DNA from 3 places in the Pseudoalteromonas sp. SR45-1 genome. Region 1 is predicted to be linked to each of the others. Evidence: predicted binding sites of a transcription regulator. Region 1 holds the regulator's gene; each other region holds the start of a gene.

The links. Region 1 encodes MetJ, which represses methionine synthesis genes. Its sites were predicted from a motif close to TAGACGTCTAGACGTCTA; they were not measured.
Region 2: the regulator MetJ is predicted to act here: its motif matches at 1,265-1,282, upstream of H5089_RS03640 (methylenetetrahydrofolate reductase).
Region 3: the regulator MetJ is predicted to act here: its motif matches at 1,200-1,217, upstream of metA (homoserine O-succinyltransferase).

What each region holds. Positions count from the first base shown of each region.
Region 1 is NZ_JACJDR010000008.1:143,711-146,977, reverse strand. Features, by position in the region: gene H5089_RS10200 (malic enzyme-like NAD(P)-binding protein) at 1-958, shown strand, start outside; gene metJ (met regulon transcriptional regulator MetJ) at 1,023-1,343, opposite strand; gene metB (cystathionine gamma-synthase) at 1,633-2,880, shown strand; gene metL (bifunctional aspartate kinase/homoserine dehydrogenase II) at 3,050-3,267, shown strand, end outside.
Region 2 is NZ_JACJDR010000002.1:261,727-264,993, reverse strand. Features, by position in the region: gene H5089_RS03645 (pitrilysin family protein) at 1-1,066, opposite strand, end outside; gene H5089_RS03640 (methylenetetrahydrofolate reductase) at 1,326-2,282, shown strand; gene H5089_RS03635 (hypothetical protein) at 2,513-3,267, shown strand, end outside.
Region 3 is NZ_JACJDR010000010.1:11,201-14,467, reverse strand. Features, by position in the region: gene ettA (energy-dependent translational throttle protein EttA) at 1-90, opposite strand, end outside; gene H5089_RS11515 (porin family protein) at 424-1,071, shown strand; gene metA (homoserine O-succinyltransferase) at 1,282-2,229, shown strand; gene H5089_RS11505 (homocysteine S-methyltransferase family protein) at 2,219-3,267, shown strand, end outside.

The DNA.
Region 1 (3,267 bases):
ATTGTTTAAACGTTTTGCAGGGCTTGATTCTATTGATATTGAAGTAAAGCACAAAACAACAGAAGACTTTATTAACACGGTGGCCAATATTGCTGACACATTCGGTGGTATTAACCTTGAAGATATTAAAGCACCAGAGTGTTTTGAAATTGAAAAAGCATTAATAGAGCGTTGTAGCATTCCTGTTTTTCATGACGACCAACACGGCACCGCCATTGTTACGGCTGCCGGCATGTTAAATGCGCTAGAAGTACAAGGTAAATCAATTGAAGATGCAATAATTGTATGTTTAGGTGCAGGCGCTGCTGCAGTTGCGTGTATGGAACTGTTAATTAAGTGTGGTGCACTGCGTGAACACATTTATATGCTTGACCGCAAAGGTGTTATTCATACTCGTCGCGATGATTTAAACGAATATAAACAGCTTTTTGCTAACAATACCGATAAACGCACATTGCAAGATGTAATTGCAGATGCTGATGTGTTTGTTGGTGTTTCGGGTCCTAACTTGTTAGCTGCCGAAGATTTAAAACTAATGGCAGAAAAGCCGGTCGTGTTTGCATGTTCAAACCCAGATCCAGAGATCGATCCTGCACTTGCACACGGCGCACGCAATGATTTAATTATGGCAACAGGGCGCTCTGATTACCCTAACCAAGTAAATAATGTTTTATGTTTTCCGTTTATTTTCCGTGGTGCACTTGATGTACGTGCAAGCGCGATTAACGATGAAATGAAAATTGCTGCAGTTGAGGCTATTCGTAGTATTGCCAAAGAGCCTGTACCTGCAGAAGTTTTAAAAGCCGCAGGCGTAGATAAGCTAGAGTTTGGTGCGCAGTATATTATTCCAAAACCAATGGATCCGCGTTTACTACCGCGTATAGCTAAAGCTGTAGCACTTGCTGCGGTAGAGTCGGGTGTTGCGCAAATTGACTTGCCTGAAAACTATATGGCGTAATATATAACGCTTAAACAAAAAAACCTCAGCAATGCTGAGGTTTTTTGATTAAAAAGGTAATGATTTATTCTTCGTTTAAAATAGGCACTTCTAAACCCATTTCTTGCATTATCTTTTTAACTTCTTCTGGTACTTTTTCTGCGTTGTCTTTACGTAGGTCATCGTCATTTGGTAAAGGTTGACCAGTAAATGCATGCAAAAACGCCTCACATAGCAATTCACTATTTGTTGCATGGCGAAGGTTGTTGATTTGACGACGCGTACGCTCATCCGTTAAAACTTTTAATACATTTAGTGGGATCGAAACGGTGATCTTTTTAACTTGCTCTGATTTTTTCCCGTGTTCTGCGTATGGGTGAATATACTCACCATTCCATTTAGCCATAAGATGTATCGTTGCCTCAGATTATTAATTTCTCACACGGTATAAAAAGCGTGTAAATATGCGTGAAATTCTATCGATTTAAAAAAGATAGTCAAATAATAGATACCGATCTATCTTAATAAGCCTATTTGGAATGTAAAAATAAGCTCACTTTTGTGAGCTAAAATGTGATACTAGCAAACGCCTTACCTAACTTTAGCCATCTAGAGCTTTAAAATACTTTGACTTATTAAAACGGATAACTTACTCTTTTAGACGTCTAAACATCCAAATTAATCAGGTGACGAATATGAGCGAAAAAAACAAAGCGACCATTGCTGTACGTAACGGCGTTGATGCTGATAAACATCATGGTGCAGTGGTGCCGCCAATTTATTTATCAACGACTTATTCGTTTGCCGACTTTGATACTAAGCGTGAGTATGATTATGGCCGCAGTGGTAACCCTAATCGTGATATTTTAGCAGAGACGCTTGCTAAGCTTGAAGGTGGCGCTCGTGGCATAATTACGGCCACTGGTATGGCTGCCGTGCATTTAGCTACTCAGCTACTTAACAGTGACGACACGTTAGTAATTCCACATGATTGTTATGGTGGAAGCTATCGTTTATTTACATCGTTACAAAAACGCGGACTATTGAAGCTTGAAGTATTAGATTTAACAAAAGAAGAAAGCCTTCAACAAATTTTAGCAATTAAACCTAAGCTTATTTGGATAGAGACTCCAAGTAACCCAGTACTTCGTTTAACCGATATTAAAGCGGTTACCGATGTTGCTAAGCAATGCGGTGCATTGGTTGCCGCAGATAACACGTTTTTGTCTCCTGCCTTACAAAACCCTATTAAGTTTGGTGTAGATATTGTGGTGCATTCAACTACTAAATATATTAACGGGCACTCAGATGTAGTGGGCGGCGCTGTTATTGCTGCAACACAAGAGCTTGGTGATGAGCTTGCTTGGTGGGCAAATAATATTGGTATTACGGGCGCCCCTTTTGATAGTTATTTAACGCTTCGTGGTCTACGTACTTTAAATGTGCGCTTAAGGCAGCACCAAGAAAATGCGCTAGCAATAGCTGAGTACCTTGAAAGTTCCAATTTTGTAAGCCAAGTTTACTATCCTGGACTTGAGTCGCATCCTCAACATGAACTTGCTAAAGCACAACAACTTGGCTTTGGTGGCATGGTTAGTTTTGATATTAAAGGCGATATAAACGACGCGGCAGAATTTTTAACTAGCCTTAAAACGTTTAGTTTAGCTGAGTCACTAGGTGGCGTAGAGAGCTTAATTTGTCACCCTGCAACTATGACGCACGCAGGTATGGAGGCAAAGGCACGTTTAGAAGCGGGTGTGGGCGATACGCTTATTCGTATTTCGGTTGGGATTGAAGATATACACGATTTAATAGCTGACTTTAAACGAGTATTTGAACTTGTAAAACCAGGGCAAAATAAAAATGTTGGCCGTGTAGGCAAAGGTGCTGGCACTTCTGGTGGAAACGTTAAATTAAGTGCAGCCCGTCCAGCGCTTTGGTAATTAATACCAATCCGCAATAATACCTAATCAATTTGAGGGATTAAACCGCACGATAACATCGTTAAAAATTCCTAATATAGAACAACTAAATAACGAAATTTTTGCCTTGTTATCGATACGGTTTTCTTACCTCAAAATAGACAACTTAATTAAGCGAATTGGTATAAATATGGTCAATTGTGTACATAAATTTGGTGGTTCAAGCTTAAGCTCTAGTGAGCGCTATCAAAGCGTAGCTAAAATAATTATTGGGCATACTCAGCCGGGCGACTGTGTTGTGGTATCTGCTGCAGGTAAAACTACAGATACACTTGTGTCGTTGTGGCAAAGTTATCAACTGCAAGACACGCAAGCTGTCGCTGATATTTTACTGCAGTTAAATAACCA
Region 2 (3,267 bases), on a different contig from region 1:
CTTTAACAAATACGTGTAATAAACCCGGATCTTTAGTCTCTGGGTTATAAGTAAACATTTGGCTGGCAATTTGTTTGTCGACCACTAGCTCTTGATATAAATCAGAGTTATTTGAAAAATAAAGCTGTGAGATTAAATCAAGTGCCGCTCTGTCTTTTTTAGCAGGCTCCCACGCAGCGCCTTTGTACGATACGAGTAACCAATGCCCTGGTAGCGCTTCATCTTGCTGGTGCAAATATTTTGGTGCTTGTTGAACAGGCTCGGCTTTAATGTCGGCAACATAGTTACCCTTTTTCCAGCTACCCCAATGCTTTTTAACCATTGCCATTGTTGCTTGTGGATCTACATCGCCCACAATAACAAGTGACACATACTCAGGCTTATAAAATTTAGCAAAAAACTCTTTTCCGTACGCCATTTGATCAGGCATGGCTTCTATGTCTTTAAAAAAGCCCATAGTGGTGTGTTTATAAGTATGCTTATCAAACGCTTCTTCGCGCACAGCGCTTAATAATTTACGAATTGGGCTCGCGTTGTTTTTTAAGTACTCACCTTTTACCGTTTGCGCTTCGGTTCTAAATTGCTCTTCGGTGTAGGTTAAATTTTGAAAAATATCAGCTTCAAGCTCAAGCACTTTATCAAGATGCTGTTTTGAAAAGTTTAAATGGTAGTTTGTGTAATCGTTTGTTGTATAAGCGCGGTTATCAACACCTGAATTTTTTAATATGTCTGAATATACGTCTTCAGGGTATTTTTGTGAGCCTTTAAACATCATGTGTTCAAAAAAGTGAGCAAAACCTGTTTTGCCCTCTTCAACTTCGTTACGCGACCCTACCGATACCGGAATTTGCAGCGACACGACATCAGGGTAATCGGTTTTAACAACCATGACACGTAAGCCGTTTTCTAGCTCTTCAATTAAATAATCTTGCGAAAAAACACGATCATCAGCTTTATTTACTTGTTCTTGTTGTGCTGTTGTTTGCGTGCTTTGGTTTTGTTGCATGGCGCAACCCGTTAACGCCAGCGATACCGCTAAGCTGGTTGCTAATAATTTAAATTTCATTGTTGTCCCTTTTTAAATTGAGCAAATTTGTTGTTAGATTTAATACTAACTCACCCTCGATTATGCCCCAAAGCCAATAAATATAAGAGTCCCAAGGGAATTTATTATGTAAACAACTGTGTCAATTATAAATTATGGGAACAAGCACTATGAATAAACATCATGTTAATTGAAAAATTTTCACTAAATAAATCTATCTAGACGTCTAAATGGCTGCTATATTAAATCCATCAAAACGCACTTGGCTGGAATGAGGATTATGGCTTTATCATTAAAAGAGAAAATAGAGGACACCAACCAAGGTGTTTATCTTATTGGTACTACCCCGCCTAAAATAGGCACCGATAAAGCGCAATTAAAAACTATTGCAGAAAAGCTATTAGGTCGCTTACACGAAATTGAATACGACGGCGTAATAATTTACGACATTCAAGACGAAAGCAGTCGAACCAATCAAGCGCGCCCGTTTGCGTTTAAACAAACCGTTGATCCGCGTGAATACAGCCATTTACTGCGTAATTTATCTGCACAAGATGTAATTACTTATAAAAGTGTGGCGCAGCGTGGCGTAGGCGAATTTAAAGATTGGCTAAGTGAAACTAAAAACGACTACGATTTACAAAATGTAGTTTTAGTAGGTAGCCCGTCATCGGTAGGCGATATAAAGCTAAGCCTGCCAGATGCGTATAAAGCATTGGCTGAGCAATCAGATGATTTCTTTTTAGGTGGCGTTACAATTGCCGAGCGCCATTCAAGTAAACGAAATGAGCACGAACGATTAATAGAAAAAACAGCACAGGGTTGTAAGTTTTTTATATCGCAAGCTGTTTACGACGCACAAGCTACTATAGAGTTAATTACTAGCTACGCACGTACATGTAAAGCACAGGGTATTACACCTCAACGTATTATATTAACGTTTACCCCGTGCGGCGGCGAAAAAACCTTAGAGTTTATGCAATGGTTGGGTATCTCAGTGCCAGAGGCTACAAAATGGCGCATGCTTGATGCAGACAATACATTAAGCGAATCAGTTCGTATTTGCCGCGAGAACCTCGACTTAATACTTAAAAGCTGTGCACATTTAGACGTGCCGTTGGGCTTAAATATTGAAAGCTTAACAAACCGTAAAGAAGAAATTGATGCATCAATAAACTTATACCGTTTATTAAAAGCCATTATGGAATTGAACCTTGCGGAAAAGCTAATAGCTTAGAGCTTGAGCCTAAACCAATTCACACCCTTCTTGGCAAGCCTAGTGGCTTGCTTTTTTTATTAATCTTAAATTAAAAATGGTTATGAGCTTTTAATTAAGCCTATAATTTCACCTCTCTTAACTTGCTGATTGACCGAGTAATTCATATAGCAGTACTATCACTTAATTGTTAACGATAGAGCGTTAACAATTTTCTGTAAATGATAACTGTGGATAGGGAGATCAGATAAATGGAATCAATTAACTTAACACTCAAAGTTATAGGTGAACTATACGCAGGTAGCTGTTTAGAGTTGACAGCGAACAACGCTCTCTCCAACATTTCTAATATTATAACTTATATAGCAACAGTGTTAGTTACACTAACGGCTATCGCGCTTCCGCTAACACAACAGTCATTGCAATGGATGGAAGACAAGTACGATTCTGAAAGTGTAGTTAAATACTTAAATGACAAAGCCCCCATTCAAGCTAATTCAATAGTACCAAAAGTACTAATATACTTACTGTTTTCGCTAATCTTTTTTTTGGCACATGAGCTTTTAACAATACCTTTAAAAGCGTTCCTCTTTATCACTATCATTACCTATTTTGCATATGTCGTAGTAATGTATTCTAGGTATTTTGCATACGTATTTAAGAACCTGAGTAGTACAACGTATATATATGACAAAATATTAGAAAAAACTGAGAGTTTAGATGAAATCACAGTCACTGAAATTGCAGTTTTAATGGATATTGAAAAAGTTAGATTAATCAAAAAACAAGAAATTAATGAGTTAAGTAGTCAAGCTAGGGATCTTGGGCATTTATTAAAAAGTTCAGATATCCATGAATCTATTGAAAGTATGAATACCTATCTTAATAGCCTACATAAAATTTTATATAGCTTACCTAAAACAGCGCCCGAGGAAAAATATACAAAAACAGCTAACTTCTTATCTTATCTAACATTTCAGCTACTTGGTGATTCAAAACATGATAT
Region 3 (3,267 bases), on a different contig from region 1:
CAACGAAATATCTTTTAAGATAGTGCGCTTAGGTGGCACAACCTTAGATACTCGACTCATCGAGAATATAAATTTATCAGGTAAAACCATGGAGGAAAGCCTTCAAATAATAATAAAAATTTCAATGTTGTATTGTAGTGGCTGACGGGTGAAACAGTCAACGAATGCTGTATAGAACAATACACTTACCTAAGCGGTACTTTGTTTTGATTGCTCGTTAAAAACACTACTATTACAGGATTTCTATTGTGTAAAATTCTGTAATCTATTGTTTTATATTGTTCAAATACATTTCATTTTTAACAAAAGTGGTACAGTATATTTACAAGCTGTAAAGTATAAGCAAGTTATATAGGCAGGCCACACTTAGTTTGTTGTTAAACATCACATTATTAAATATTACAAAGGTTTAAAGGAATGAACATGAAAATAGTTACAAGGTTAGGGGCATTACTTTTAGGTTTATACTCATTTTCGAGCCAAGCAGACATACTCCACGTAAATGGTTATTACCAAGGAATAGGGATAGGGTCTACGCAAATTGATGTATACGAGAGTGATAGCATACAGTTTACAACGCTTTACGGCCGGTTTGGATATCAGTTTTCGCGTTACTTTGCATTAGAAGGGCGTATAGGTTTTGGGTTAAATGATGAGTCAACGCCTCTAAACGGAATTGTTTACACTCAGAACCCACAGGACGGTTCGCTGAGTTCAGAATTCATTAAGAGCGAAATCGATTCAAGCCTTGATTTGCAAACAAGTATATTTGTAAAAGCTAATTATCCAATTTCATCTCGAGCTGATGTGTTTTTATTTGGTGGCTATGGTAGAAATAAATTAAGTTACAATGAAGGCGACTTAAAAAACCTTGCAGAATCAATAACTGGTACAGATACAAATTCTACGCTAATAACTGAGCAAAACTACGATGAAGGCGGCGTAACGTACGGAACCGGCATTGACTTTAGGCTAACTCAACGCTGGCAAGTAAGTGCTGAATACCAATATTTTGATACAAATGAAGGCGATATTTACGCTCTTAATTTATCTGTAAATTATCGTTTTTAATTATAATAGCGCTACTGATTTTAGTAGCGCTATTTCAATTCACTAAAACAAAGTACTTCAATATAAATGCATTCCCTCTCATCTATAACTTTTAGTAAATCTTAAAAAAATCATGAATAAATTTCATTTGGACATCTATACATCTAGAGGTTGATATTTTTTACTTTCAGTTCATAATTAAGCCTCGGTTTTTATGAGCAGGAGTAAAGTATGCCAATTACAGTAAAAGACGAGTTGCCGGCAATTGCACGTTTACGTCAAGAAAACGTATTTGTAATGCCAAAAAGTCGTGCAAAAACGCAAGAAATACGCCCAATGCGTTTGGCTATTTTAAACTTAATGCCTAATAAAGTAGAAACCGAAGTTCAGTTTATTCGCTTACTTGCCAACTCACCTTTGCAAGTAAACGTAGAACTACTGCGCCTCGACACTCACCGCAGTAGCAGCAACTCAGAAGAGCACCTTGATACCTTTTACCGTTACTTTTCTGAGGTTAAAGACAACAATTACGATGCATTAATAGTAACCGGTGCGCCACTTGCCCATTTAGAATACGACGATGTAGCGTATTGGGATGAGCTAAAGGTCATTATTGATTGGGCTGAGCAACACGTTACCTCTACGTTATTTTCGTGTTGGGCAGCGCATGCAGCGTTATATCACCGTTACAATTTAAAACGCGATTTAAAAGACGATAAACTGTGTGGCGTATTTACTCACCAGTGTTATTTTGATCACGGTGCACTGACTCGCGGATTCGACGATACCTTTTTGGTACCGCACTCACGCTACGGCCATATTGATATAAATAAAATAAACGCCTGTGAAGAACTCGTTGTACTGGCAGGTTCTGAGCGAGTAGGTGCTTACTTACTTAAAAATAAATCGGGTAGCCAAGTGTTTATAACCGGCCACCCAGAGTACGACGCCGACTCGCTAAAAGCAGAATACGAGCGCGATTGTAAAAAAAGCCCTAATGCACCAAAGCCCGAAAATTACTTTCCGGATGACGATGCAACCAAACAACCTTCAAAAACGTGGCAAAGCCATGCTTTTTTACTTTTTTCGAACTGGTTAAATTACTACGTGTACCAAACCACACCGTATGATATTAATTTAGTTAGCCAAGACGTGAGGACTAACAACTATGCCGAATAACGCGCCTACAAATAATAAGCAAGCCGAAATAAGTGCCGCATTAAAAGAACGCATTTTAATTTTAGATGGCGCTATGGGCACCATGATCCAAGATCATAAGCTAGAAGAAGAAGACTATCGCGGAGAGCGTTTTAAAGACTGGCATGTATTAATTAAAGGCAATAACGATTTATTAAGCCTAACCAAGCCCGACTTAATCACTGATATTCATCGTGGTTTTTTATCAGCGGGCGCCGATATTATCGAAACCAACACGTTTAACTCGACCACTATTTCGATGGAAGATTACGACATGGCAAACCTAAGCCGTGAAATAAACCTAGAGTCGGCTAAATTAGCACGCGCAATTTGCGATGAATTTACGGCTAAAACGCCAGAAAAACCGCGCTATGTAGCCGGTGTTTTAGGGCCGACATCTAAAACGTGTTCAATTTCGCCAGACGTAAACGATCCGGGTTACCGAAACGTTACTTTTGATAAGCTAGTTACTGCGTATGTAGAGTCTACCCTTGCATTAATGGAAGGCGGCGCCGATTTAATACTAATCGAAACTATATTCGACACGCTTAATGCAAAAGCCGCCTCGTTTGGTGTAGAAGAAGCCTTTGAACAAGCAGGGCGCACATTACCAGTTATGATCTCGGGCACTATTACTGACGCTTCTGGCCGTACGCTTTCTGGGCAAACAACCGAAGCATTTTATAACTCTATTCGCCATATTAAGCCTATTTCGATTGGTTTAAACTGCGCGCTTGGCCCTGATTTACTGCGCCAATATGTAGAAGAGCTTTCGCGCGTGTGCGAAACCTTTACATCGGTACACCCTAATGCGGGCTTGCCTAATGAGTTTGGTGAATACGACTTAGAAGCGCCTGAAATGGCAGCCGAAATTATCGATTGGGGTAAATCGGGCTTTATTAATATAGTAGGTGGATGTTGTGGCACCACGCCTGCGCATATTCGTGCTTTTGCAAAAGGTCTAGCGGGCGTTAAACCACGCCAATTGCCAGAGCTTGAAGTACGCATGCGTTTATCAGG